3 regions of the Streptomyces sp. NPDC051776 genome follow, and region 1 is predicted to be linked to each of the others. Evidence: riboswitches for the same ligand, from Rfam matches in the RefSeq annotation. Region 1 holds a riboswitch; each other region holds the start of a gene.
The links. A riboswitch is a leader RNA that binds a small molecule or an ion and turns the genes downstream of it on or off. The one in region 1 is predicted to bind thiamine pyrophosphate.
Positions count from the first base shown of each region.

Region 1 (7,109 bases):
CGGGTCGTCGTTGGTGTACGGGAGCACGGTGAAGCCGTCGTCGACCAGGATCTCCGCCGCATCCAGCAACTCGACCGGGTCGGGCAGCAGGGTGCGTTCGTCCGCAACGACCTCCAGCTTGATCCAGTCGGTGCCGAGCGCCTCCCGGGCCAGGCGGGCGGTGAGCACGGCCTCGCCCGCGGTGAAGCAGCCGGCGGTGTTCGGCAGGACTCGGATGCCGAGCCGGTCCAGTACGGAGAGCACCGAACCGTGCACCGTCGGGTCCAGGCGGCGCATCGCCACCGTGGTCAACTCCGTGCCGGAGGCGACCAGCGCGCGCTCCAGCACCTCCAGGCTCGGCGCACCGCCGGTCCCCATGATCAGCCGGGAGCCGAACGTGGTGCCGCCGATGGTGAGGGCATCGGCGCCCGGGTCGGCCCCGGCGCCGCGGCCCCCGGTTCCATGGGTCCCGGCGGTCGGGTCCACGGTTCCGGCGGTCGTGTCCCTGGTTCCGGCGGTCCGGCTCCCGGTTTCATGGGTCCCGGCGGTCGGGTCCCCGGTTCCGGCGGTTCCGTTCCTGGCGCCGGCGGTCCGGTCCCCGGTTCCGGCGGTTCCGTTCCTGGCCCCGGCGGTCCGGTCCCCGGTTTCCGCGGTTACGGTCCCTGCGGCCCGGGTCCCGCGTCCGTGGTCGTACGCCCCGCTGCGCAATTCCGTGTCGGTCATCGTCCGGATCAGCCCCCCTGGACCGCGGTGAGCACCTCGACGCGGTCGCCGTCGCCCAGCGGCGTGCCGGCCCACTGGCCGCGCGGCACGACGGTCTCGTTGAGCGCGGCGGCGACACCGGAGGGCGCGGTGGTGAGGGTCGCGACCACCTCGTCGAGGGTGGTCCCCGCGGGGACGTCCCGCGGCTCTCCGTTCACCGAGACGGTCATACGGTCAGCTCCTGGAGTCGGCGGGATGCGGACGCGAAACGGCGGGGGGTGAACGGCCGGGCCTCCTCGGGGAGTTCACCGGTGGCCAGCACCTCGGCCATCGCATCTCCCGTGACCGGCGTGAGCAGCACACCGTTGCGGTAGTGCCCGGTCGCCAGATGCAGTCCCGGCAGCTCGGTCGGCCCCAGCAGGGGGGCGTTGTCCGGCGAGCCGGGTCGAAGCCCCGCGCGGGTCTCGACGAGTGGCAGTTCGGTGAGGCCGGGCACCAACTCATGGGCGTCCCGCAGCAGTTCGTAGACGCCGCCCGCGGTGACGGTGGTGTCCCAGCCCAGCTCCTCGCTCGTGGCGCCGACCACCAGCTCGCCGCTCTCCCGCGGTACGAGGTAGACCTGCCCGCCGCGCACCACGGCCCGTACGGTCCGCGACAGGAACGGCGCATACGTGTCGGGGACGCGCAGCCGCAGCACCTGTCCCTTGACGGGCCGCACCGGCGGCACCACGTGCTCCGGCACCCCGTCGAGCCGTCCGCTCCGGCTCCCCGCCGCGAGGACGGTCTGCTCCGCGGCGAGCTCGCTGCCGTCGTCGAGAACCGCGCCCGCGGCCCGGTCGCCCAGAACCGTGAGCCTCCGGGCACAGCGGCGGTGCAGCTCCACACCGGCGCGCTCGCAGGCCCTGACGAGGGCGGCGGCGAGGCGGCGCGGGTCGGCCTGATGGTCGCCGTCCACGCGCAGGCCGCCGCGGACGCCCGGGGCGAGCATCGGCTCCAGTCGGCGGCACTCGCGCCCGGTCAGCCACTGCGAGTCGAGCCCGTACCGGAGCTGCAGCGCGTGCAGTTCGCGCATATGGACGCGATCGTCGGCGTCCAGCGCGATGGCGAGAGTGCCGCAGGCGCGATAGCCGATGTCCAGTCCGCTCGCTTCCCGCAGTTCGGCCGCGAAGTCCGGATAGCGCTCGGCGGAGGCGAGGTTGAGGCCGAGCAGGGTCTCCTCGCCGTAGTGGAGTTCGGTGACGGCCGCCAGCATGCCGGCGGCGACCTGGGCGGCACCGCCGCCCGGCGACGGATCGGCGACCGCCGTGCGCAGACCGCGCTGGGCGGCACGCCAGGCCGTGACGAGGCCGATGATCCCGCCCCCGACGACGAGGACGTCGTAGCCCGCGGACGCCGGTGCGTCCCGTCTGCCGGAACCGCCCGAACCGGTGTTGTCGGATGCGTGCATGGGCGCCTGGCCCCTCCCTTCGCCGGCATGACCCGGATCAGGTTCGTACGGTCGGAGGCCGCCCAGCCTCCCTCTCAGCCCGGTGCGTCCGGGCTCCCGCGAGTGCTCTCGGTCCGCCACCATAGTCCCTGGCTCCGACAGCGAGTAAGGGAGTGGCGCCCTGTGTGGACGAGGGGCGTCCGGCCTCCGGCACAGGCCGTCGTACGTGATGCTGTGTCAGAGATCTCGGTGCGCGCGTCTGCGGCTCGCCCTCGTCGCCGTCCTAGAGTGATCGTGTGAGCGATGACATGCAGCGAGAGCAGCGAGTCGTGATCGTCGGCGCCGGCATGGCCGGGGTGCAGACCGCGGTCGCTCTGCGCGAACGTGGCTGGAGGGGCTCGATCACGCTGCTGGGGGCCGAGTCGCACGAGCCGTACGACCGGCCGCCGCTCTCCAAGGCCGTGCTGCTCGGCAAGGCCGACGGTTCCGCCCTCGAGGTCGACTTCCCGGCCCTGGGCATCGATCTGATGCTGGGCCGCCACGTGACCGCGCTCCGCCCGGAGCAGCACGTCCTGGAGACCGTGGACGGACCCGTCCCGTACGACACGCTGGTCATCGCCACCGGCGCCGAACCTGTCACCCTGCCCGGCACCGAGGCCGAACCCGGCGTGTACGTGCTGCGCACCCTCGACGACGCGGAACGGTTGCGCCCCGTGCTCGAGGGCCGGCAGGAGGTGGTGGTGGTCGGAGCGGGCTGGATCGGCGCGGAGTTCGCGACCGCGGCACGCGAGGCCGGCTGCCCGGTGACGGTCGTCGAGGCCGCGGACCGGCCGCTCGCCGGGGCGCTCCCGGCGGACGTCGCCGAGCACATGGCCGCCTGGTACGCCGACAGCGGGGCCCGGCTGATCACCGGCGCCAGGGTGGCGGTGGTCGAGGCGGGCGCGGTGGTGCTGGAGGACGGGCAGCGGCTGCGCGCGGACGCCGTGCTCGTCGGTGTCGGTGCACGCCCCACCACGGCCTGGCTGACCAACTCCGGTGTGGAGCTGTGCCCCGACGGCTCCGTGCGCGCCGACGAGCGCCTGCGCACCTCACAGCCCGATGTCTACGCGGTGGGCGACTGCGCGTCCTTCCCGTCCGGCCGCTACGGGGTGCGCCTGCTCGTACACCACTGGGACAACGCGCTCCAGGAGCCGCGCACGGTCGCCGCCAACATCGTCGGTGAGGAGACGGGCGGCTCGGTCTACGACCCGGTGCCCTACTTCTGGTCCGAGCAGTTCGGCCGGTTCGTCCAGTACGCGGGGCACCACGCCGCCGCCGACGCCACGGTCTGGCGGGGCGACCCGACGGGCGCCTCGTGGTCGGTCTGCTGGCTGAGCGACGGAGCCCTGGTGGCGCTGCTGGCCGTGGGCCGGCCGCGGGATCTGGCGCAGGGGCGCCGACTCATCGAACAGGGCGCTCGGATCGATCCGGAACGGGCCGCGGACCCGTCCGTACCGCTCAAGGCGGCGGTCCTGCGCTGAGGGCGGGTGCCCGGCTCCGGCCCTTGGCACGAGCCGTGGCAGCAACGATCGGCCCCGCCCGGCCGCGCTCTGCTACCGGCTGTCAGCCAGGGATGGCAGGCTGGTGTCCGTGACCGAGATTGACAGCAAGACCGATGCGCTCGTTCCCGCCTGGCTCACCCTCCCCGACGCCGCCGAAAGACTGGGCGTCGAGGTGACCCGTGTCAGGCAGCTCGTCAAGGAGGGGCAGCTCATCGCGGTCCGCCGCGGCGAGAACCGGGTTCTGCAGGTGCCGGCCGAATTCATCGGTGCAGGCAAGGTCGTCAAGGGCCTCGCAGGGACGCTGACGCTCCTCAAGGACGACGGCTTCACCGACGAGGAGATGCTGGAGTGGCTCTTCACGCCGGACCCGACCCTGCCCGGCACGCCCGCTCAGGCGTTGCGCGAGAACCGCGGCACGGAAGTGAAGCGTCGCGCCCAGGCGCTCGCCGTCTGACCGTGCTGCGGGAACCGGAGCGCTCGGGTCGCGGAGCCTGAGCAGCACCGGCGTCGGTACGCCCGGCCGCACGACGCCGGAGCTTGGACGCCCGGGCTTCACCCGGCCCGGGCGTGAAGTACCGCTTGGCCGGGGTGTGGTGGCCGCCGGTCCGGGGCGCCCGCCCGTAGGTGAAGTACCGCCTGCCCGGGGTGTGGTGGCCCCCGGTCCGGGGCGGCCGCCCGCGGCGTGAAGACCGCTTCCCCACGGCATGGGTGGCCCCCGTGCCCGCGGCGTGAAGACCGCTTCCCCACGGCATGGGCGGCCCCCGTGCCCGCGCTGTGAAGGCCGCCTGCCTGCAGCGTGGGGGGCTCCCTTCACCCGCGGCCCGCCTGCCGCGGGTGAAGAGAGCCCCGCCTGCCGCGGGGTGAAGGGAAGCCCCGCCTGCCGCGGGGCAGGGGAAGCACGCACCGCGGATCCGCCCGCCGTCGCGGCCACGCGAGCAGCCTGCCGCGTACGGCGTGCCCGTTCCCGTGCCCGCCGTACGCCGCCGCCCGGGGCAGCCGGGCGGAACAGCAGCCCCTCGGACGACGACCTGCGTACCGCAGTACGGCAGCCCGATGCGCATCGCGGGATGGCGCAGAGAGGCGGCCGCCGCAGCCGCGCCTCGTCGCCCCGGCCTGCGACCCCGTACGGTGTACGGGCCGGGCCTCCGGCCCGCACACCGCCGACCCGGGGAGGGGAACCCATGGCCGCCGCAGCTGCCACCGCCCGCGACCAGCTCGCCGACGCCCTGCTCTACCTCTGCACCGACGCGCGCAAGAGCCAGGGCGACCTGCCCGAGTTCCTGGACGCGGTCCTGGCCTGCGGGGTGGACATCGTGCAGCTCCGCGACAAGGGCATGGAGGCCGCGGAGGAGCTGGAGCATCTCGAGGTCTTCGCGGACGCCTGCCGCCGCCACGGCACGCTGCTCGCGGTCAACGACCGGGCCGATGTGGCTCACGCGACCCGGTCCGCCGTACTGCATCTGGGCCAGGGCGACCTGCCCGTGCCCGCCGCTCGCGCGATCCTCGGCGACTCGGTGGTCATCGGGCGCTCCACGCATGCTGAGGCCGAGGTCGACGCGGCGGTCTCCGAGCCCGGCGTGGACTACTTCTGCACCGGGCCGTGCTGGCCGACCCCCACCAAGCCCGGACGCCACGCCCCCGGGCTGCCGCTGGTGCGGTACGCGGCGTCGCTGGGGTCCGTACGGCCCTGGTTCGCGATCGGGGGGATCGACGCGTCCAATCTGGACCAGGTGCTCGACGCCGGGGCGCGACGGGTCGTCGTCGTCCGGGCGATCACGGCCGCGGACGACCCGGCGGCGGCCGCCGCGGATCTGGCGAAGCGGTTGCGCGAGCGCGGAGCGTAACGCGGGGAGGGCAGGGCGTCACCGCGGGCCCAAGCGCGGTGCGTAACCGGACGGGCTGTCCGAGTGGTGGACAGGACCCGGGCCAACCGGGCATATCGTCGGCTTTTGTTGGGGCTGTGCCCGGCCGCTGGTTAACCTGCCCCTATGGCCCTTGGCACTGCGTCCACCAGGATGGACCGCGCGCGTACCGTCCGTGACCTGCTTGCCTCAGGCAAGCGGTCCTTTTCGTTCGAGTTCGCCGCCCCGAAGACGGAGAAGGGGGAGCGGACCCTCTGGAACGCCATCCGCCGCATCGAGGCGGTCTCCCCCACCTTCGTCTCCGTGACGTACGGGGCGGGCGGCTCGTCGCGTGACGGCACCGTACGGGCCACCGAGCGCATCGCGACCGACACCACCCTCACCCCCGTCGCCCACCTCACCGCCGTCGACCACTCCCTCGCCGAGCTGCGCAATGTCATCGGCCGCTACGCCGACGCCGGGATCCGGAACATGCTCGCCCTGCGCGGGGACCCGCCGGGTGATCCGATGGGCGAATGGGTGGCTCACCCTCAGGGGGTCCGTTACGCCGCCGATCTCGTCCGGCTCATCAAGGAGTCGGGCGACTTCTGTGTCGGGGTCGCCGCCTTCCCCGAGATGCACCCGCGCTCCACGGACTGGGACACCGATATCCGCCACTTCGTGGACAAATGCCGCGCAGGGGCGGACTTCGCGATCACCCAGATGTTCTTCTACGCCGACGACTACCTCCGGCTGCGGGACCGCGTGGACGCCGCGGGCTGCACCACGCCGATCATCCCGGAGATCATGCCGGTGACCAACGTCCGGCAGATCGAGCGATTCGCCCAGCTCAGCAACGCCACCTTCCCTCCCGAGCTGGCGGAACGGATTCTCTCGGTCAAGGACGATCCGACGGCTGTACGCTCGGTGGGGATCGAGTACGCGACGGAGCTGTGCGCCCGGCTGATGTCCGAGGACATCCCGGGATTGCATTTCATTACGCTCAACCACTCCACAGCGACTCTGGAAATCTACGAGAATCTGGGACTGTCCCAGCAGTCCTGACGGCTAGGCCGGAAAGCGGCGGAAGAGGGGCGGACATGGGCTGGACGGTCCTCTACATCGCATTTGGCGTCGTCGCGCTGTGGTTGCTCGGCGAGGTTCTTCTGCAGTACAAGGCGCGGCTGCGGTGGCGCCTGCTCGCTTTCGTCGGCTTTCTGGGCGTCGTCATCGGCGTGCTGATGCCGTCCGTCGTCGTCATCGGGCTGGGTGCGGCCGCCTTCGCGGTCGGGCAGACCTACGTCACGCTCTCCTTCCGCCGCGGCTTCGCCGCCGGCTGGGCGCTCCGCAACGGCATCGTCGAGAACCGGCGCCGCAAGGACGAGGAGGAGGAACTCGCCGAGTACGCCGACCCGACGCTCGAGGTCTCCGGCCTCGAAGCGCCCGGGGACGAGCAGTACCCGGAGTACCGGGACTACCCGGACTACCGGCAGGAGGCCGCGCAGGAGACCGGCGCCGTCTACCAGCCGCAGCCGATGCCGGACGACACCGGTCAGTACGGCGTCTACAGCGACGCGGCGTACGACGGGCTGGGCGCAGGAGGCCAGGACAACCGCGGCT
Region 1 covers NZ_JBFAYQ010000006.1:98,509-105,617, reverse strand. Annotated here, with positions in the region: gene AB0M26_RS07685 (thiazole synthase) at 1-390, opposite strand, end outside; gene thiS (sulfur carrier protein ThiS) at 711-911, opposite strand; gene thiO (glycine oxidase ThiO) at 908-2,128, opposite strand; TPP riboswitch at 2,140-2,231, opposite strand; gene AB0M26_RS07670 (FAD-dependent oxidoreductase) at 2,416-3,627, shown strand; gene AB0M26_RS07665 (Rv2175c family DNA-binding protein) at 3,737-4,102, shown strand; gene thiE (thiamine phosphate synthase) at 4,830-5,492, shown strand; gene metF (methylenetetrahydrofolate reductase [NAD(P)H]) at 5,637-6,554, shown strand; gene AB0M26_RS07650 (hypothetical protein) at 6,590-7,109, shown strand, end outside.

Region 2 (7,109 bases), on a different contig from region 1:
GCCCTGCCCAACTGCCAGCGCCCGCCGTCCCGTAGACCCCGGCCGACGATGGCGGCGACCGGGTAGCCGAAGAAGACACCGAAGAAGGCGACGGGCACAGCCATGAGCGCGAGCCGCACCGCCGTGTGCCGGCGGCCGCGGGGCCGGGCCCGGGCGGCCGCGCCTTTGGCGGTGGTTACTTCAGGACCAGCGAGGACCATTGTTCGACCCACTGCTCACGGTTCTCGGCGATCTTCCCGGGCGGCAGCGTCGCGGGCTTGTCGATCGTCTCGCCGTAGCGGGTGAACACCTCGGGCAGCCGGGCGTCCTGGCGCGCGGGGTTGACGAACATCTTCAGCGGGACGTCCTCCTGGAACGTCCTGCTCAGCAGGAAGTCCAGCAGCGCCTTGCCGCCCTTCTGGTTCCTGGCGCCGTTCAGCAGCCCCGCGAACTCGATCTGGCGGAAGCAGGTGTCGGTCGCGACGCCGGTCGGCGCCTGCTTCGGCCGCGGCTTCATCTCCAGGACCCCGGCGGGCGGGCTGGAGGCGTAGGAGACGACGAGGGGCTTGTCGCCCTTGCCCGCGCCCGAGAACCGGTCGAAGTAGGCCTGCTCCCAGCCGTCGACGACCTCGACGCCGTTGGCCTTCAGCTTCTTCCAGTAGTCCTGCCAGTCGCCGCCACGGGCCGCGGCGGTGCCCAGGAGGAAGCCGAGGCCCGGGGAGGAGGTGGCTGCGTTCTCGGTGACCAGGAGGTTCTTGTACGCGGGCTTGAGCAGGTCCTCGTACGTGCGCGGGGGCGCGAGCTTCTTGCCGGCGAAGTACTTCCGGTCGTAGTTGACGCAGATGTCTCCGGTGTCGACGGGGGTGACGCGATGCCGGTCCCCGTCGAGCCGGAGCGCGGCCGGGACCTTCTCCAAGTCCGTCGCCTCGTACGGGGTGAACAGCCCGGCGTCCAGCGCCCGGGAGAGCAGTGTGTTGTCGACGCCGAAGAACACGTCGCCCTGCGGATTGTCCTTGGAGAGGACAGCCTGGTTCACCGCCGAACCGGCGTCGCCACCCCGCAGCACCTCGACCTTGTAGCCGGTCTCCTTCGTGAACTGCTTGAGGACCCCCGGTGAGGCCTGGAACGAGTCGTGCGTGACAAGAGTGACCGTCTTGCGGTCTCCGGCCTTGGCGCCGTCGTCGTCCGAACCGCCGCATGCGGCCAGTGCCGAGACACCGAGCGCGCCGATCAGCGCCGCGCCCATGGCACGCCGAAGGTTGTTGTACATCGTCGAGTGACTCCCTACGCCGGTATTACCCGGATCAGGTCCGAGGGTCTGCGGCGTCGCCTGGCCGCACTCTCAGCGCTCGGTGCGCTCCCCTGTCGGAGGTGTTCATTTGTACGAATGCACGGTATCAGCGGCGTCAGCGCTCGGTTGCGGCAAGCTGCCCGCAGGCACCGTCGATCTCCTGCCCCCGGGTGTCCCGTACGGTCACGGGCACACCATGGGCCTCCAGCGCGGCGACGAACGCCCGCTCGTCCTCGGGGCGGGAGGCGGTCCACTTCGAGCCGGGGGTCGGGTTGAGCGGGATGAGGTTGACGTGCACCCGGCGGTTCTTCAGGAGCCGGCCGAGGAGATCGGCCCGCCACGCCTGGTCGTTGATGTCCCTGATCAGGGCGTACTCGATGGAGACCCGGCGGCCGGACTTCTCCGCGTACTCCCAGGCCGCGTCGAGGACTTCGCGCACCTTCCAGCGGGTATTGACGGGCACGAGGGTGTCGCGCAGCTCGTCGTCGGGGGCGTGCAGAGACACGGCCAGACGGCACTTGAAGCCTTCGTCGGCGAAGCGCAGCATCGCGGGGACGAGGCCGACGGTGGAGACGGTGATACCGCGCTGTGACAGTCCGAGGCCGTCGGGCGCGGGGTCGGTGAGGCGGCGGACGGCGCCGACGACGCGGTTGTAGTTGGCGAGCGGCTCGCCCATGCCCATGAAGACGATGTTGGACAGCCGCGCCGGGCCTCCGGGGATCTCGCCGTCGCGCAGCGCCCGCATCCCGTCGACGATCTGGTGCACGATCTCGGCGGTGGAGAGGTTGCGGTCGAGACCGGCCTGTCCGGTCGCGCAGAACGGGCAGTTCATGCCGCATCCGGCCTGCGAGGAGATGCACATGGTGACCCGGTCGGGATAGCGCATCAGCACGGACTCCACGAGCGTGCCGTCGAAGAGCCGCCACAGCGTCTTACGGGTGGTGTCGTCGTCGCACGAGATGTGCCGCACCACGGTCATCAGCTCGGGCAGCAGCCCGGCGGCCAGCCTCTCGCGCGCGGCGGCGGGGATGTCGCTCCAGGCCCCCGGATCGTCGGTGTAGCGGGCGAAGTAGTGACGCGACACCTGACCGGCGCGGAACGGCTTCTCACCGAGCGCGGCAACGGCGTCACGGCGCTCTGCGGGCGTGAGATCGGCAAGGTGCCGCGGCGGCTTCTTGGCCCCGCGCGGCGCGACGAAGATGAGTTCTCCGGGTGCAGGCATAACTGCACCAGTGTGGCAGATCAACTACGCCGCCCCAGGCCGGGGCGGTGGGAGACCGGTCACTCCCGGTGGCCGCCGCTTGGTGGGAGACCGGTCACCCCCGGTGGCCGCCTGCCACCTGCCGATCCGCACGGCCCGGCGACGCCCCCAAGGAAGGTTTCTACGAAGGCGGTTGGGTGCCGCGATGGGGTGGCGCAGGTTCTTCCGCTGCGCGTACCGGTGTTCAGGTCGAGTTCCGCCGCAGGTAGCGCTCGTCGAAACCGGGATTCAGGGACGATCCCGCCACGGCGAGCAGGTCTACGGCCCCGAGACCGGAGTGCAAGCTGCGCGGACTGATCAACGGCGGCCTGCTCGACCCGCACAAGGCCGGGGTGCTGCTCCGCCCGCTGCCGGCCCTCCGGTGCCGGACGCGAGAAGATCGCGACGGCCTTCGCCCGGCACGCTGAGCGGGCGCCCACCGCTGAACGCGCCGCGGGTGCGTGGCGTCCCGCGTCGGAAATGGCCACGCAACGACGAAGGCCCGCACGCGCAACGCGGCGGGCCCCCGGATGTCGTACGTCCCGGATCAGCCCGGGCCTACGAAGACCACCAGCAGCAGCCACACCACAGGCGCGGTCGGCAGGAGCGAGTCCAGCCGATCCATGATCCCGCCGTGGCCCGGCAGCAGGTTCCCCATGTCCTTGATCCCGAGATCCCGCTTGATCATGGACTCGCCGAGGTCGCCGAGTGTGGCGCTGACGGCCACCGCGAGGCCGAGCAGCAGCCCCTGCCACCAGCTCCCGCCGTCGATCAGGTACTCCGTGCACAGCGCGCCCGCGGCCATCGCGAAGCCCACCGCGCCCAACAGCCCTTCGCGGGTCTTGCCGGGGCTGATGCGCGGGGCGAGCTTGTGCCGGCCGAACCGCCAGCCGATGGCGTACGCGCCCGTGTCGCTGACGACCGTCAGCAGCAGGAAGGTGAGCACCCGCCATGCGCCGTCGTCAGCGGCGAGCATCAGGGCCACGAACGAGGCCAGGAACGGCACGTAGAAGGCCGCGAAGACACCGGCCGTGACATCCCGCAGATAGTCCTCGGGAGGCTCGGCCATCCGCCACACGAGCGTGGCGAGCGCGGTCAGGGCCATGGCCACGGACGCGCCCTCCGCGCCCCGCAGGTACCCGGCGACGACCATGGCCGCCCCGCCCACCGCGAGCGGTACGAGCGGGATGCGGATGTACTTCTTCTCCGACAGCCGGGAGGAGAGCTCCCAGAGGCCGACGATCACGGCGGCGGCGATCACCGCGACGAAGACGGCCTTCTCGATGAAGAGCGACGCGATGATCACCGCGCCGAGACCGAGACCGACCCCTATCGCGGCCCGCAGGTCCCGCCCGGCCCGCTTCTTCTGCGGGGCGGCCGGCGACTGCGGCGGAGGGCCGCTGTGGCGAGCGGCCCCCCGGTCACGGTCGTCCTGATTTCCGCCGGAGTCGGACAAGCTGGGCATGGCCCGAGTCTGCTTGGCCTCCGGCATCCCGTGCGCGGGACCCGCCGGAGCAGACCCCTGGTCGGGCGGTCTCCAGAGGCCGGCGGTCGGCGGCACCGGCGCATGGCTCCCCCTGGCTTCGCCGGGAACACCCCGTTCGGCATGAGGAACCGGTGCCCCGCCGGCCCGGGACACGGGGCGGCCCCCCCAGGAAGAGTCGTTCATCAGACCTCGAGCAGCTCGGCTTCCTTGTGCTTGAGCAGCTCGTCCACCTGCGCCACGTGCTTCGACGTGGTGTCGTCGAGCTCCTTCTCGGCGCGGCGGCCCTCGTCCTCGCCGACCTCGCCGTCCTTGATGAGCTTGTCGATGGACTCCTTGGCCTTGCGGCGGACGCTGCGGATCGAGATCTTCGCGTCCTCGCCCTTGCCCTTGGCGACCTTGATGTACTCGCGGCGGCGCTCCTCCGTCAGCTCCGGGAACACCACACGGATGATGTTGCCGTCGTTCGACGGGTTGACCCCGAGGTCGGAGTCGCGGATCGCCTGCTCGATGTTGCGCAGCGCACTCTTGTCGAAAGGAGTCACGACCGCCATGCGCGGCTCGGGCACCGAGAACGACGCCAGCTGGTTGATCGGCGTCATCGCACCGTAGTAGTCCGCCACGATCTTGTTGAACATCGCCGGGTGCGCACGCCCGGTGCGGATCGCGGCGAAGTCCTCCTTGGCGACCACGACGGCCTTCTCCATCTTCTCCTCGGCCTCGAGGAGGATCTCTTCGATCACCACTTGCTCCTGGTCTCGTGAGTGAGCACAGCCTCGCCCCTCGCGCGTGTTTCCTGCACGGTGTACGACCGGCAGGTCGTTGTCCATCCCCGTGCCGGGCTGTTCGTGCGGCCCGGAGTTGCCGGGTTACCCCGGCCGTACGGGCCGGTGGTCAGGCCCGCGTACCCTGATCGCTGACGAGCGTGCCGATCTTCTCACCCTTCACCGCACGCGCGATATTGCCCTCGGCGAGCAGCTCGAAGACAAGGATCGGAAGCTTGTTGTCCATGCACAGCGTGATGGCGGTGGCATCGGCGACCTTCAGGCCACGGGCGATCACCTCGCCGTACTCGAGCGCGTCGAACTTCACGGCGTCCGGGTTCTGCTTCGGGTCGGAGTCGTAGACCCCGTCCACGCCGTTCTTGCCCATCAGCAGCGCCTCGGCGTCGATCTCCAGGGCGCGCTGGGCAGCGGTGGTGTCGGTGGAGAAGTACGGCATGCCCATGCCCGCGCCGAAGATGACGACGCGCCCCTTCTCCAGATGCCGTACGGCCCGCAGCGGGATGTACGGCTCAGCGACCTGTCCCATGGTGATGGCGGTCTGGACGCGGGAGTCGATGCCCTCCTTCTCCAGGAAGTCCTGGAGGGCGAGGCAGTTCATGACCGTGCCGAGCATACCCATGTAGTCGGAGCGGGCCCGGTCCATGCCGCGCTGCTGCAGTTCGGCACCGCGGAAGAAGTTGCCGCCGCCGATGACGACCGCGATCTCATAGCCGTCCCGGACCACTGCGGAAATCTCGCGGGCCATTTTGTGCACCACGTCGGGATCCACGCCGAGCGCCCCGGAACCGGCGAATGCCTCGCCGGACAGCTTCAGCAGGAAGCGGCGGCGTTTCTTCCCGTACTGGCCGTGGCCTGCCTTGTCTGCCGTGTCAGCGGTGTCCGCGCCCTGGTTCATGGAGATCTCCTCGTGCACATACGAGAAGGCCATTGCCGGTGGGATCTGGTCGAGCCCTCTGCGGCAATGGCCTCCTCGTCACATCTGCGGTCGTCCGGCGCATATGGCGGCCGACTGCCCCCGACCCTAGCGGGTCGGGCGAATTCCGTGTTTGAACGGAGTGGTACCGAGCCGTACGAAGTCGTACGGATCAGGCGCCGACACGGAAGCGGGCGAACCGCTTCAGCGTAACGCCGGACTCGTCCAGAATCTTCTGCACGCTCTTCTTGTTGTCCTTGGCGAACGCCTGGTCCAGGAGCACGTTCTCCTTGAAGAAGCCGTTCACCCGACCTTCGACGATCTTCGGGAGGGCGGCGTCGGGCTTGCCCTCCTCGCGCGCGGTGGCCTCGGCGACGCGGCGCTCGTTCTCGACGGTCTCGGCCGGGATGTCCTCGCGGGAGAGGAACTTCGGCGCGAAAGCGGCGACGTGCTGCGCGATGTCCTTGGCCACCTCGGCGTTCTCCTGGTCCAGCTCGACCAGGACACCGACCTGCGGGGGCAGGTCCGGGCTGGTGCGGTGCAGGTAGGAGGCGACATAGCCGCCGGAGAACTGCGCGAAGCGGTCGAGGACGATCTTCTCGCCGAGGGTCGCGTTGGCCTCGTCCACGAACGCCTGGACGGTCTTGCCGGCCTCGATCTCGGAGGCGAGCAGAGCCTGCAGATCGGCCGGGGAGGACTTGGCGACGTGCTCGGCGACGGCGTCCGCGACGGCCACGAACTTGTCGCCCTTGGCGACGAAGTCGGTCTCGCACTTCAGCTCCACCAGAACGCCGGAGGCGTTGTCGGCGGAGAGGCGGGAGACGACGGCACCGTTCTCGGCGCTGCGGCCCTCGCGCTTGGCGACGCCCTTCTGGCCCTTGACGCGCAGGATCTCGACGGCTTTGTCGACGTTGCCCTCGGCCTCGTCCAGCGCCTTCTTGCAGTCCATCATGCCGGCGCCGGTGAGCTCACGGAGCTTCTTGACGTCAGCGGCGGTGAAGTTCGCCATGGTCTGTCAGTCTCTTCTCGAAAGTCGATCGGATCTACGGTGGGACGGCGGGGGCCCCGGGCCCCCGCCGTCGGCAGCCGTGACGGGGTCGTCAGGCCTGCTCGGCGTCCGCGGCCTTGGCGTCGGCCGGCTTCTCGGCCTCGGCGGCCTTCTCGGCCTCGGCGGGCTTCTCGGCCTCAGCGGGCTTCTCGGCCTCAGCGGGCTTCTCGGCCTCGGGCTTCTCGGCCTCGGGCTTCTCGGCCTCGGGCTTCTCGGCCGCGGCGGCGGCCGGCTCCTCGGACTTCTTCTCGCCCTCGAGCAGGTCGCGCTCCCACTCGGCGAGCGGCTCGCCCGCGGCCTTCTCGCCCTTGCTCTCGGCGGCGCCGGAGCGGGCGATGAGACCCTCGGCGACCGCGTCGGCGATCACGCG
Region 2 covers NZ_JBFAYQ010000015.1:45,750-52,858, reverse strand. Annotated here, with positions in the region: gene AB0M26_RS14645 (iron ABC transporter permease) at 1-200, opposite strand, end outside; gene AB0M26_RS14640 (thiamine ABC transporter substrate-binding protein) at 176-1,249, opposite strand; TPP riboswitch at 1,244-1,353, opposite strand; gene rlmN (23S rRNA (adenine(2503)-C(2))-methyltransferase RlmN) at 1,386-2,492, opposite strand; gene AB0M26_RS14630 (phosphatidate cytidylyltransferase) at 3,058-4,071, opposite strand; gene frr (ribosome recycling factor) at 4,179-4,736, opposite strand; gene pyrH (UMP kinase) at 4,888-5,673, opposite strand; gene tsf (translation elongation factor Ts) at 5,864-6,700, opposite strand; gene rpsB (30S ribosomal protein S2) at 6,792-7,109, opposite strand, start outside.
Region 2: it holds a riboswitch for thiamine pyrophosphate, as region 1 does, so the genes downstream of both, AB0M26_RS14640 (thiamine ABC transporter substrate-binding protein) here and thiO (glycine oxidase ThiO) in region 1, are expected to answer to the same signal.

Region 3 (7,109 bases), on a different contig from region 1:
CCCGGATTGACGCGCCCGCTGCGGCGGGCGCGCACGCCCCGACGAACACCGCCGCCTCGACGGACCTTCCGTCGGAGTACACCCCGACCGAGCGCGACCTGCCGGTCATCGGCCGCGGCGCGCAGGACGGGGCGACGCTTCCGCTCAGCGGGGACACGGAACCCGAGGCAGGCGGCGCCGGGGCCCCCGACGCGGGCCCCGGGCCGCTGTACGTGGTGGGCGACGTCCACGGCTACCTCGACGAACTGCGCACGGCGCTGCACGCCCAGGGCCTGATCGACGACGAGGACCACTGGGCCGCCGGCACCGCCCGGCTGTGGTTCCTCGGCGACTTCACCGACCGCGGCCCGGACGGCATCGGCGTCATCGACCTCGTCATGCGGCTCTCGGCGGAAGCCGCCGCGGCGGGCGGCTACTGCAAGGCCCTGATGGGCAATCACGAACTGCTGCTCATCGGGGCCAAGCGGTTCGCCGACACACCAGTCAACTCCGGTGCGGGCACGGCCTCTTTCCAGGCCGCCTGGCTCCTCAACGGCGGCCAGCGCAGCGACATGGAGCGCCTGGAGGACCACCACCTGCAGTGGATGTCCCGGCTGGACGCCATCGCCGAGGAGGACGCGCACCTGCTCGTCCACTCCGACACGACCGCCTACCTGGAGTTCGGTGACTCGATCGAGGCGGTCAACGACCGGGTCACCGAGATCCTTCAGCGCAACGACGCGGACGAATGCTGGGATCTCTTCCGCAAGTTCACCAAGCGTTTCGCCTTCCGCGACGAATCCGGGCCGCAGGCCGTCCACGAGCTGCTGTCGCGGTACGGCGGCCGGCGCATCGTCCACGGCCACAGCCCCATTCCGTACCTGCTCGGCGAGGTGGGTTCGGAGGACGCCGAGGACGGCGCGGGGCCGGACGTCCAGGGACCGCACGTCTACGCCGACGGGCTCGCCATCGCCATGGACGGCGGGGTCACAATGGCCGGAAAGCTGCTCGTCGTTCAACTGCCGTTGAGCGATTGAGGATTACGGACGGGGACATACGGGCACAGGTCGCCTCCGCGAAGCGGGCATTTTCCGGAAACCCCCTGTCACCCTGCGCCGTAACCGCTCTACCATCGGCTTATCCGTAGCAGGCTCTCCTCCGTTTCCGCCCAACTGCCCGGTGAGAGCCGGCACGCAGGCCTACGGAGCACCGGGGGATGCACATGAACAGCGCTCCGCATCTGCTTCCCGAGGACCGCCCGGAGTTCGAGCGGATCCTCGGCGAGGCGCTGCGCACGGCGAGCAGCCGGCCGGATCTGGCCGAAGTGGGCCGCCGGCTCAACACCGAGCAGTTGCGCACCATGGCGCTCGCCGCCTCCGCCGCCATATCCTCCTGCGCAGCGGCCGAGTACCAGGACTACGTCAAACTGCGCGATCAGCTGCGCTCGCCGTCGTCCGATGCGGTCCACGGCACGGAGTCCGGGACCGCCACCGGGCAGGACGGCGGCGGCGCGATCGGGCTCGCCGCGGCCATGACCGGTCCGGCCGAGGCCACGGGCGCGGGTCTCGTCGCCATCGTCTGCGTCCTCGCTCCCCTGCTGGCCGCCATCGCAGCCGTGATCTTCCTACTCGTCGGCTACGTGCTGCGCGCCGTCGACGCGGACGAGCCCGCCGCCGCCCCGCTGATCAATACGGGCTGGGTGTTCGTGGCCCTGACCGCCGGCGGCGTCGTCCTGGCCATGGCCGGCCTTCTGCTCACCGCGCTGCGCAACGGCTCCAGCTCGCTGCGCGCCTCGGCGCAGGACGAACGAGCGTTGGAGCTCGGCCGTGCGAGAGAGGCATGGCGGCAGGCCCTGCTGGAACGCGGCGTCCTGCCGTTCTTCCGCGAGGCGCTGGCCGACCCGGCGGCCCCGGCCCGCAGGAGCGGGGAGGGCGCGCAGGGCGGCGGAAAGGGCAGCGAGTACGGCGGCGCGGAGGACAGCGCGCACGGCGGACAGGGCAGCGCGCACGGCGGCGCGGAGGCGCAGCACCGTACGCCCCATCTGGGCTATTCGCGGCCGGCGTTCAGCACGGAGGGCGGTCCGGAGGAGACCTCGACCCGCCCCTCGTTCGAGAGTCCCGGCTACACGAGCCCGGAGTACGGCGGGCCGGAGCACGAGCCGACGTAGAGGACGGGTTTCGGTGGCGACGCGGAGTCCGCGCGCCCCCGGCCGTTCCGAGGCCTCCAACCGGCCGCGTCGTACCGGGTGCCCGGCACGTCTGTTCGTGGCCGGATTCGTATGGCAATCTCATGGGGTCGCACCCCCACGACCGAAGAGAACGCCGCTGTGCCGTCTCTGCATCTGACGCTGACCGCCCGGCTCCTGCCGGTCGCCGTGCTCGCCACGGCAGGTTGGGCCATGGCCCGCCCCGCCGAGGAGGCCCGCTCCGACGCGCCCGCGTCCGGCCCCGAGCGGACCGCGACAGCCGCGCCTGCGATCGACGAGGCCCCCTCCGCGTGTGCGGCCATTCCCGCGGCGACGGTGAAGGAGCTGGTCCCCGGCGCGAAGGCGGAGGGCAAGGAACTCGACACGAGCGACCCCAAGCGCCGTACGGGCTGCGCCTGGAACAAGCTGAAAGGGTTCGACTACCGCTGGCTCGATGTGACGTTCGAGGTCACCGACGACAAATCCGCTCGCACGATCTACGACAACCGCGAGCTGGCCAGCGACACCGGCGGCCTCGGCGACGAGGCGTCGGTCGGCTCGAAACTCACCGAGGACGACGGCCAGGAGACCCGCGAGGTCACGGTCGTCGTCCGGAAGGCGAACGCATTGGTCACCGTGACCTACAACGGGGCCGACTTCGACAACGAGAAGGCGCCGGGAGCCGCGGAGATGGAGAAGGGCGCCATCACCGCGGCGAAGGCGGCGCTCTCCGCTCTGACGTCCTGACCCGCCGGCCAGGTCCTGCGATCGCCGTACGGCCAGGGGCTCCTCCCCTTTCGTGCCCATGCGGATCACTGCAACCGGGTTGAGTGGTGGAGAGGTTGGCCTCGAAGCCGCGGCCCTTTCCTCAGGCTCCACGATCGGACACGGAATCGGCCCGGTGAGCCCCTGCCGCGCGCACCATCGGGCCCTCGCCGGTAGATCTTTACCGGTTCTGAAGAGAACGTGAGCGAGTCCTGGTGCAGCGCACGTCCAACCTGGAAGTGGACGCGGCCGTTCGGGCCGCCGATTCATCAGGAGCACGCTGCCATGGCCCCCTTCGCATTACAGCTTCGAGCCCTCCCTCCCCCGCGGCAGATTCACTACCCGCACGAGATTGCGCTCTCCGGTGGCCCCCGCCTGACCGGGTGGGCCCCCGTCGCCGCGGCAAACCGTGCAGCGGCGCTGCGCAGGCGCTGCCCGCCCACTGCCCTTTGGTCGCCTATCCCACCAGATCCACAGATCGACGGCGTGCTCGCCGCCAAAGATTCCCCGAGGAGTGCGAATGACTTCCTCTGCGATCAGCATTGCGCTGCGAGGAACAGCCGCCTTGTGCGCTCTCACAACCGCGGTAATCCATCTCCTGCTCACCCCGGAATATCTGGAGGAAATGCCTTACGTCGGAATCCTCTTCCTGGTCGGCGGCCTCGCGCTGCTCTACACCGCCGGAGGCCTGGCCCGGCGGAATTCGACTCCCGCATGGCTGATCGGCACGCTGGTCACGGCCGGCATGTTCGTCGGCTTCCTCCTGTCCCGCACCGTCGGATTGCCCGGCTTCCATGAAGAGGACTGGGAACCGCCCTACGGGATCCTCAGTCTGATCGCCGAAGGCGTCTTCGTCCTCGCCTACGTTGCCGAGACTTCCAGGGCAATGCTCAGGACTCGGGGAGCGCTTTCGCGCGGGAACGCGGAGTGCGAACCTTCACGAATGATCCTGTGAAGGTCATCGACCTTCAGGTCCGGCCGAGGTGAGCAGGTCAGGAAGCGGTGGACGACGGCGGCGCTCAGAAAGTCGACGACGCGGGCACAGCTCGTGACTACGGGCACGGAGCGCGGACCCGGACCTGGTTGAGGCCCGCCCAGGGGGAAGGGCCTCAACCGGACTGCCCTCCTAGTCGGCAAGCGGCAGGTACACCCGGTTCCCGCTCGCCGCGAACTCCCTCGACTTCTGGAGCATCCCCTCGGCGACCTCCTCCGCCGTCGCCCCGGCCGCGTCTCCGCCGAACTGCTCGGTGATGCTTCTACTGATCTTCATCGAGCAGAATTTCGGGCCGCACATCGAGCAGAAATGCGCGGTCTTCGCCGGCTCCGCCGGGAGCGTCTCGTCGTGGAAGGCGCGGGCCGTGTCCGGGTCGAGGGCCAGGTTGAACTGATCCTCCCAGCGGAACTCGAAACGCGCGTCCGACAGCGCGTCGTCCCACTCCTGCGCCCCCGGGTGCCCCTTCGCCAGGTCCGCCGCGTGGGCGGCGATCTTGTACGTGATGACGCCGGTCTTCACATCGTCCCGGTCCGGAAGTCCAAGGTGCTCCTTGGGCGTGACGTAGCAGAGCATCGCCGTGCCCCACCAGGCGATCATCGCCGCGCCGATGCCCGAGGTGATGTGGTCGTAAGCGGGCGCGACGTCGGTGGTCAGCGGGCCCAGCGTGTAGAACGGGGCCTCCTCGCAGATCTCCTGCTGGAGGTCGACGTTCTCCTTGATCTTGTGCATCGGGACGTGGCCCGGGCCCTCGATCATCGTCTGCACGCCGCGGGCCTTGGCGATCCGGTTCAGTTCGCCGAGCGTCTTCAGCTCGGCGAACTGCGCCTCGTCGTTGGCGTCGGCGATCGAGCCGGGCCGCAGGCCGTCGCCGAGCGAGTACGTGACGTCGTAGGAGGCAAGGATGTCGCAGAGATCCTCGAAGTGCTCGTAGAGGAACGACTCCTTGTGGTGGGCCAGGCACCAGGCCGCCATGATCGAGCCGCCGCGCGAGACGATGCCGGTCTTGCGGCGCGCCGTCAGCGGGACGTACGGCAGACGGACGCCGGCGTGGACCGTCATGTAGTCGACGCCCTGCTCGGCCTGCTCGATGACGGTGTCCTTGTAGATCTCCCAGGTCAGTTCCTCAGCCTTGCCGTCGACCTTCTCCAGCGCCTGGTAGAGGGGCACGGTGCCGATGGGGACGGGGGAATTGCGCAGCACCCACTCGCGGGTGGTGTGGATGTTGCGGCCGGTGGAGAGGTCCATGACCGTGTCGGCACCCCAGCGGGTCGCCCAGGTCATCTTCTCCACCTCCTCCTCGATGGACGAAGTGACCGCGGAATTACCGATGTTGGCGTTGACCTTCACCAGAAACCGCTTGCCGATGATCATCGGCTCGATCTCCGGGTGGTTCACGTTCGCCGGGAGGACGGCGCGGCCGGCGGCGATCTCCTCACGGACGACCTCGGGCGAGACCTTCTCGCGGAGCGCCACGTACTCCATCTCCGCCGTGATCTCGCCACGGCGCGCGTACGCGAGCTGGGTCACGGCCCTGCCGTCGCGCCCGCGCCGGGGAAGGCGCGGGCGGCCGGGGAAGACCGCGTCCAGATTGCGCAGTCCGCCGCGCGGCGAGGTGTGCTTGATGCCGTCGTCCTCGGGACGCACCGGCCGGCCGGCGTACTCCTCCGTGTCGCCCCGGGCGATGATCCAGTTCTCCCGCACCGGCGCGAGGCCGCGCCGGACATCGGTTTCCAGGGTGGGGTCGGTGTACGGGCCCGAGGTGTCGTAGAGCGTGACGTCCTGCCCGTTGGTGAGGTGCACTCGCCGCACGGGGACCCTCAAGTCCGGGCGCGAGCCGGTCACGTAGTCCTTGTGCCAGCCGATCTCGGACGAGTCGCTGCTGGCAGACGTGCGTGCATCGTGAATGGTCATGAGACCTACTCCCTACGCCGGCATTACCCGGTAACAGGTTCGGCGGTCGACGCAGCGGCTTCCGCGGACGGTCCCCGGCATCGGCCGGACACCCCGTACGGAGGTCAGCGCCCTCTCAGCCCGGTGCTCCGAGCTCCCGCGTGTGCAAAGGCGCCACCACCGTAACGGGTGGTTCCGGGACGGGAAAAGGGGGACTCCCACGGCGGAGCCGAGGGCCGGTCGGAGAGGCTGCGGATGCGAAGCGGACGGCGGGGCATCGCGCGGTCAGCCGTCTTTGCGATGATGCGGGCTGTGACACCCGAGCCCGAGCCCCACCATCACAGCCACAGCCACAGCCACAGCCACGGGCCCGCCGCGCCCGTCTCCCAGCACCTCCGCAAGGTCATCGCCGCGGTGTTGATCCCGTTCGCCGCGGCTGTCCTGGCCGGTTTGATCGTGCTGTGGCCGGGCGGTGTCCCCGAGCACGAGCGGTCCGGACTCGGCTTCGACCGGCAGACCGAGTCCGGTCGGGTCGTAAAGGTCGAGGAGGTCGACTGCAGGGAGGTCAACGCCCGGCCGCAGCAGCCCCCGCCGGCCGATGGTTCGCAGCGGCAGCCCGGCGGCGGGCAGACGGCGCGCGGCACCTGCAAGCGCGCGACGGTCGAGGTGACTTCGGGCAGGGACGCGGGCCGGAGGTTCCAGGAGATCGTGGAGCCCGGCGCACCGCGCCAACTCACCACCGGCCAAGGGGTCGTCGTCGCGTACGCGCCTGACGCCCCGCCAGAGCTGCAGTACTCGGTCACCGATGTGGACCGCGGGTTCCCCATGGCACTGCTCGCGGGGATCTTCGCACTCGCCGTCGTGGTGGTGGGCCGGATGCGGGGACTCATGGCGCTGATCGCCCTCGCCGTCAGCTTCGCCGTGCTGTCGTTCTTCATCCTCCCGGCGATCCTGCACGGTTCGAACCCCCTGATCGTGGCGATCGTCGGGAGCAGCACGATCATGCTGATCGCCCTCTACTCCTGCCACGGCCTCAGCGCGCGGACGTCGGTGGCCGCCCTCGGCACACTGGTCTCCCTGTTGCTGATCGGGCTGCTGGGGTCGCTCTTCATCGGCTGGGCACAGCTCACCGGCAACACCTCGGACGAGACCGGGCTGATCCACGGCCTCTATCCGGAGATCGACCTGAGCGGCCTGCTGCTGGCCGGTGTCGTCATCGGCTCGCTGGGAGTCCTGGACGACGTGACGGTCACGCAGACGTCGGTGGTGTGGGAACTCAAGCAGGCCGACGAGACG
Region 3 covers NZ_JBFAYQ010000002.1:250,502-257,610, reverse strand. Annotated here, with positions in the region: gene AB0M26_RS03160 (metallophosphoesterase) at 1-1,016, shown strand, start outside; gene AB0M26_RS03155 (hypothetical protein) at 1,196-2,146, shown strand; gene AB0M26_RS03150 (hypothetical protein) at 2,306-2,911, shown strand; gene AB0M26_RS03145 (hypothetical protein) at 3,450-3,884, shown strand; gene thiC (phosphomethylpyrimidine synthase ThiC) at 4,056-5,834, opposite strand; TPP riboswitch at 5,827-5,984, opposite strand; gene AB0M26_RS03135 (YibE/F family protein) at 6,126-7,109, shown strand, end outside.
Region 3: it holds a riboswitch for thiamine pyrophosphate, as region 1 does, so the genes downstream of both, thiC (phosphomethylpyrimidine synthase ThiC) here and thiO (glycine oxidase ThiO) in region 1, are expected to answer to the same signal.